One region of the Burkholderia anthinoferrum genome, then DNA from elsewhere that is predicted to be linked to it. Evidence: riboswitches for the same ligand, from Rfam matches in the RefSeq annotation. Region 1 holds a riboswitch; each other region holds the start of a gene.

Region 1 (2,197 bases):
GCGTTACGCCTGTTGCGGCTCGGCCGCGCACGCGGCGTCGAACGCGCGTTGCAGCTCGGCCGCGTCGAGATCCTCGCCGATCAGCACGAAGCGGCTCGCACGCGTTTCGCCGTCCTGCCAGCGGCGGTCGAAATAGCTGTCGAAACGGCGCCCGACGCCCTGGATCACGAGCCGCATCGGCGCGCCGGGCAGCGCGGCGAAGCCTTTCGCGCGATAGATCGTGTGCGCTTCGACCACACGCTGCAGCGCGGCGATCGTCGCTTCGCGCGTGCCGGCGTCGCCCGACACCACGACCGAATCGAAATCGTCGTGATGGTGATCGTGATCGCCGTCGTCGGCCGAGCCGTGATGGTCGTGACGCAGGTGGATCGTTTCCTCCGACGCCGATTCGAGGCCGAGCAGCATCGCGAGATCGAGCTCGCCGCGCGTCGCACGCACGATCTTCACCTGCGGCGGAATTTCTTCGCGGATCGCGGTTTCGATCCGCGCGAATTCGGCGTCGCCGACGAGGTCGGCCTTGTTCACGATCACGAGATCGGCGGACGACAGTTGATCGGCAAAGAGTTCGTGCAGCGGCGATTCGTGGTCGAGGTTCGGATCGGCGCGGCGCTGCGCGTCGACGGCCTGCGGGTTTTCCGCGAACTGGCCGCTCGCGGCGGCCGGCCCGTCGACGACGGTCACGACCGCGTCGACCGTGAAGCTGTTGCGGATCGTCGGCCAGTTGAACGCCTGCACGAGCGGCTTCGGCAGCGCGAGGCCCGACGTCTCGATCAGCACGTGATCGATGTCCGCGCGGCGCTCGACGAGCGCTTCCATCACCGGATAGAACTCTTCCTGCACGGTGCAGCACAGGCAGCCGTTCGCGAGTTCGTACAGCTGGCCCGCTGCTTCGCCCTGCGCGCCGTCGGCCTCGTCGCAGCCGATGCCGCAGCCCTTGAGGATTTCGCCGTCGATGCCGAGTTCGCCGAATTCGTTGACGATCACCGCGATGCGGCGGCCTTCGGCGTGCTGCAGGATGTGGCGCATCAGCGTCGTCTTGCCGCTGCCGAGAAAGCCCGTGACGATCGTGACGGGCAGCTTGCGTAGGGTCATGGTAGGTCCGGTGTCGAAGAGGGAATCAGGACGGGCTCGTCGCGTCGGTGGCGGCGCGGCCATTCACGGGACGGTACGCGCGAAGGTCGCCGCGCAGTCCGGCCGGACAGCCGCGGGACGGGCGGAACAACGAATCGGGCATGGTGCTTCCTTGCGAACGGTCGACATCGTGAATGCCAACACGGCTGCTGCCTGCCCCGCCCGCGTCGCGCCGTTCGCCGTGCCGGCCGGGCGCGTTCGCGCGCCGGCGGATCGGAGGTGACAGCGGGAAACACCGGGCGTCGGACCTGCTGCGGCCGTGGACGATGCGCCGCCTCCCCGCGGCGCTGAACCCCAATGTTTAGGCCGGTATCCGGGCTGACGAACACGCCGCTTCGCCTTCCCGGATGCGCGGCATCCAGTGGCGGTCGTCCGCATGCGCAGGGCATGCGGCGAAGCGGCGCTGCGTGGCGCTTGCGCGCGACGCGTTCGCTTACCGTTGCGGGGGCAGCACAGGTTGGCTCGACTGCGGTGCAGGCAGGCTCCCTGTTTCCCGTTTAACTGCGTGCGCCGGAGCGGCGCGCGCGAGCACCAAAACGCGTGCGAGTGTAGGCGGCGGGGCCGGGAGCGTCAAGGCGAGCGGTGCGCAGCGAACGCGAATGATTGTCGTTTTCAACTAAGCGAGATAAACTTCACCCGATAACAACGCAACCACCGCGCAACGGCAATGTGAGGCAATCACTCAGTCATCCTTAAATTTTCATGTCGAAACGACAGATATCCGGGCGGCGCTTTCCTGTGCTCGCCCTGTCGCTGTGCTCGATCGCCGGCGTTGCCTCCTTTCCTGCCCCGGCGGCCGAGTTCGACGACGAACTGCCCGCGCTCGAGGTGCGCAGCCGCCGTCATCCGAACGATCCGCGCGCCGAAAGCGTGAGTACGGCGACGCGCACCGCGACCGATCCGCGCGACGTCCCGCAAACGATCGACAGCGTGCCGGTCGAGGAAACGCTGTCCTATGGCGGCCGCACGCTGGCCGACGCGCTGGCCGGCGTGCCGGGTGTGTCCAATACGTCGGACACGCGCTTCGATTCGTTCCGCATTCGCGGCTTTTCCGCCGCGGGCGACC
Region 2 (2,197 bases), on a different contig from region 1:
AGACCGGCGTGATCGCCCACGACAGCGCGGCGTTGCCGGTGTTCACCGCTTGCCCGGCGATGATCTCGTGACGGCCGGCGACGAACATCGTCACGTTGCCGAGCGTCGCCGACTGGTGCAGCGAGAACGCGGAATCGTTGCGCGTCGGCACGCCGCCGGGAATGTCGACCGGCAGGAACGCCTGTTCGCGCGTGAAGTCGTACGCGAGCTTCGATTCGCCCGACAGCGGCAGCCCGAACAGGTGGAAACCGTGCGCCTGATGGGTCAGCGACGTCGACGTGCTGATGCGCTGCGAATTGATCTGGTCCGTCGCGAGGGCCGGGTTGTCCGCGTAGATGAACTGGCGATCGTTCGCATAGCCGAACGACTGGTCGAACTGCGTATCGGGCGTGATGTCGAGATGGAATGCGACGCCGGTCGTCAACTGGTGATCGCGTTCGCGATTCGCGTAGCCGCTGTTGTCGTAGGACAGATCGGAGCGGTGGTACAGCGCGAACGTCGAGATCGACCAGTTGTCGCGCGCATAGCCGAGCCGCGCGTCGAGATCCTGCGCGTGATACGGGTTGCGGCCGTCTTCGTGGCCGTAGAAGAAGGGCCGCGTCGCATCGATGCCGGCCGTGTTGTAGTCGTGCAGCCCGAGCGAATAGGTGAGCCCGCCCAGCGCGGCCAGCGGCCCGGTCGACGGCACCGTGCCCGACGTGCGGAACTGCGTGTCGAACGTCTTGTTCGAGCCGCCGCCGAACGACACGGTGGTCTGGTTCGGCTGGTTGGCGGCGCGGCGCGTGAAGAGTTGCACGACGCCGCCCATCGCGTTGTTGCCGAACGATGCGGCGGCCGGGCCGGAGATCACCTCGACGCGCTCGAACGCTTCGGTCGGCAGGTCGGCCCACGGCGCGATGCCGGTGGTCGGCGAGCCGATCCGGATGCCGTCGATGAACACGGCGACCTGGCTCGCCGACGAGCCGCGGATGCTGACCGACGCGGACGAGCCGGGCCCGCCGTTCTGCGCGACGGTCACGCCCGGCAGCGTCGCGAGCGCTTGCGTGATGCTCGGGTCGGCCGGCGACAGCCGGTCGAGATCCTCGCGCGTGAGCACCTGCGTCGACGCATAGCGCCGGTCGAACGATTCGGGCAGGTGCCGCGTGTCGGTCACGCTGATCGTGGGCAGGTCCGCGCCTGACGCCAGTGCCGCGGGCTGCGCAGGCGCCGCGTCGCCGGCCGCATGGGCGAGCGGGGAAAGCAGCGCGGTGGCGGCGGACGTGGCAAGCAGGTGACGAAGGTTCATGAGACAGCGGGACAAAGCGTGTGACGTGTACGGCGACCGTGAGCCGGGGGCCGGCAGGGGATGCATGCCGACGGCGTGTCGGGGCGGCGCTTCCGGCCGGGAAGCGGATTCGGGAACGATGGACATCTGACGGATCCTGAGGTCGGGTCGTCCATGCAACAGGCGGCCGCCAACGGCGGTGCTTGCACATCGGGACACCCCGCCCGGTGCGGCTGCTGGACCTCGGGTCGATGGCAGGTCTCCTGGCTCGCGGGTCGCCATCCGTGCGGGCCTTCCCGGTTTCCCAGTGGCATGCGGTGGCACGGATTCGCCGCTCACAGTTGCGGGGGCAGCCGCAGATTCGAGACGTCGCCTCGCCTGCGTTCCCTTTTGATCCCATCCCTGGGAACCATCAGCGCGCAAGGGTAATGGCGCGCGGTCGGGCACGTCAATCGTCCGGGCGCGCGCGGATGCGAAAAAACGTCATTACCCGGTGTCGGCTTTCCGGATGCTTGCGTTCGAGGTGCCCGGGCGGCGTTTCAGGTCTGAAGAAACGGTCGGGTTCGAACGCATCCGTCGCATCCGCGCGGCGGCGATCGCGCGCGTATTCATGAAGACGCCTTCAGACCGACTTCGGGACGACGACGTAATCAGTCCGGGGCGCGAAACCTGGCGCGACGTGGAGGCGGGGCGGTGCGCGCATGACAGGATCTTCATGCGCGCCGCGACGCTCAGGCCGGTGCCGACACCAGCGCGCAGAAGTTCTCGAGATCGACGTTGCCGCCGCTGATCACCACGCCGACGCGCTTGCCCTGCAGCGCGTCCTTCATCCGTCGCACGGCGGCGAACGCCAGGCAGCCGGTCGGCTCGACGACGAGCTTCATGCGCGTGGCGAAGAAGCGCATGCAGTCGACCAGTTCCGCGTCCGTCGCG
Region 3 (2,197 bases), on a different contig from region 1:
CATTTCGGCGTCGACGCGCGCGACCGCTTCGAGCAGCGCCGCTTCGGTCTCGGCCGAACAGGCGAGCCGATAGGCCTGACCGAGAATCGAGACTTCGATCTGCTTGGTGCTCATGCATGTTCTCCGTGGCTGGCCGCGTCATCGCCATCCGTGCGCGCCTGCGCATCGAGCAGGTCGAGCTGGTTGTCGGCTTGCTCCGCGCTCTTCGAGCGCGGCAGCTTTTCGAGAATCGCGTTCAGTTTCACCTGGGCGTCGTCGATCTTCGCCGACAACGTGTCGCGCTCGGCCGCGAGCGCATTGCGTTCGTCGCGCAGCTGCGCGAGCTCCGCGCGGACCGTGTCCGCTTCCGCGCGCAATTGCGCGACCTGCTCCTCGAGCGCGAGCCGTTCCGAGTGATAGCGCTTGTTCAGCGAAATCAGACGGCCAATATTTTGAGACAGGGTTTCGAGTTCGTTGAGCATTTGCTGCGTCCTCTAAAGACCCAGCATTTTAGCGCGGAATACCGCGCAATCTGACATCTGTAACGTTTCCAGTCGTAACACCCCTGCTTCTTGCCGCGAATGGGTGCGTCTCGCGCGGGTCCGGACGCTTCCTTGACGCTTGCACGACCGGCTCCTAAACTGGCGCCGCCTCGGTGCTCGCGCGCAGGATGCGCGGTTAAACGGGAAGCAGGGTGCGGGCTCCACGCGCGCCAACCTGCGCTGCCCCCGCAACGGTAAGCGGCCGCGTCGCGTGACGCAGGCCGGCTCGGGCGCGTTTCGCGTGCAGGTCGCACGCGGGCGCGGGCCACTGCGCGTCGTCGCGCGGGAAGGCGAGCCGGACCGCCGCCAGCCCGGATACCGGCCGAGACGGGGAGCCCGCACGGGCTCCATGACGCGCGGCCTGCGGGGAAGCAGGGCGCGCAATGCTTCACGGAACGTTCTTCGATGCCGACCCCAATCGTCCGCCACGCGCCCACGTCGCGCCCGGCCGACTCCCGCAAGCGGATGCGCCGCGCGTCGTGCGTGCGGCCGTGCGCGGCATGAACGCCGCGCGCGCCGCCGCCATCTGGGCCGCGCTGGCCGCCACGGTCGCGCTGCTGTTCGTCGCGTCGCTGTCGATCGGCAGCGTGCCGATGTCGCCGTGGCAGGCGCTCGCGTCGCTCGTGCCGCATGGCGGCGATACCCTCGTTGCCGATATCGTGACGACGCTGCGCCTGCCGCGCGCGCTCGCGGGTTTCGCGTGCGGCGCGCTGCTCGCGCTGGCCGGCGCGTTGTTGCAGGTGCTGCTGCGCAATCCGCTCGCCGAGCCGTACGTGCTGGGCGTGTCCGGCGGCGCGGCCGGCTTCGCGCTCGTCGCGATGATCGCGGGCGGCGCGTGGTGGCTCGTCGACGCATCGGCGTTCGCGGGTTCGCTCGTCTCGGTCGCGCTCGTGCTCGGTCTCGCGAGGCGCGAGGTGTGGCGCGGCGAATCGCGCGATGCATCGCCGCGGCTGCTGCTCACGGGCGTCGTGATCGCGGCGGGGTGGGGCGCGCTCGTCACGCTGTTGCTGTCGCTCGCGCCCGACGCGCGGCTGCGCGGCATCATCTTCTGGCTGACGGGCGACCTGAACGGCGCGACGGCGCCGTGGTTCGCGTGGGGCGCGCTGCTGCTGTGCGCAGGCGTCGCGCTGCCGGCCGCGCCGCAACTGAACGTGCTGCTGCGCGGCGACGCCACCGCGCAAGCGCTCGGCGTGCCGGTCGCGCGCCTGCGCGTGCGGATCTATCTCGTCGCGTCGCTGGCCGCCGCGGCCGCGGTGACGACGGCCGGCACGATCGGCTTCGTCGGCCTCGTCGTGCCGCATGCGTTGCGGCTCGCGTTCGGCAACGACCAGCGGATGCTGCTGCCGGCCGCGATGCTCGCGGGCGGCGGCGGCGTGATGGCGGCCGACCTGCTCGCGCGCACCGCGATCGCGCCCGCGCAATTGCCGGTCGGCGTGATGACCGCGTTGATCGGCGTGCCGGTGTTCCTGTGGATGTTGTTGAGGAGACCGATGCGATGACGGGTGCCGCACTGAACGCCGCTGCCGGCGACATGCGCTACACGGCCGTCGACCTGACGCTGAAGGCCGGCGCGCGCACGCTGCTCGACGGCTTCACGCAGGCGTTCCGCCCCGGCGAGATCTGGTGCGTCGCCGGGCCGAACGGCGCCGGCAAGACGACGCTGCTCGCCACGCTCG

The links. Region 1 has a riboswitch for cobalamin ahead of cobW (cobalamin biosynthesis protein CobW). Riboswitches for the same ligand answer to the same signal wherever they lie in the genome.
Region 2: another riboswitch for cobalamin. It lies ahead of C5F75_RS22435 (TonB-dependent receptor domain-containing protein); the one in region 1 lies ahead of cobW (cobalamin biosynthesis protein CobW).
Region 3: another riboswitch for cobalamin. It lies ahead of C5F75_RS05555 (FecCD family ABC transporter permease); the one in region 1 lies ahead of cobW (cobalamin biosynthesis protein CobW).

Annotation. Positions count from the first base shown of each region.
Region 1 is NZ_LFZP01000032.1:164,200-166,396, forward strand. Features, by position in the region: gene cobW (cobalamin biosynthesis protein CobW) at 4-1,092, opposite strand; cobalamin riboswitch at 1,419-1,682, opposite strand; gene C5F75_RS10175 (TonB-dependent receptor) at 1,834-2,197, shown strand, end outside.
Region 2 is NZ_LFZP01000051.1:426,345-428,541, forward strand. Features, by position in the region: gene C5F75_RS22435 (TonB-dependent receptor domain-containing protein) at 1-1,285, opposite strand, end outside; cobalamin riboswitch at 1,501-1,693, opposite strand; gene C5F75_RS36435 (hypothetical protein) at 1,751-1,981, opposite strand; gene C5F75_RS22440 (threo-3-hydroxy-L-aspartate ammonia-lyase) at 1,996-2,197, opposite strand, start outside.
Region 3 is NZ_LFZP01000019.1:95,391-97,587, forward strand. Features, by position in the region: gene C5F75_RS05545 (cell division protein ZapA) at 1-114, opposite strand, end outside; gene C5F75_RS05550 (ATPase) at 111-461, opposite strand; cobalamin riboswitch at 616-862, shown strand; gene C5F75_RS05555 (FecCD family ABC transporter permease) at 905-2,020, shown strand; gene C5F75_RS05560 (ABC transporter ATP-binding protein) at 2,017-2,197, shown strand, end outside.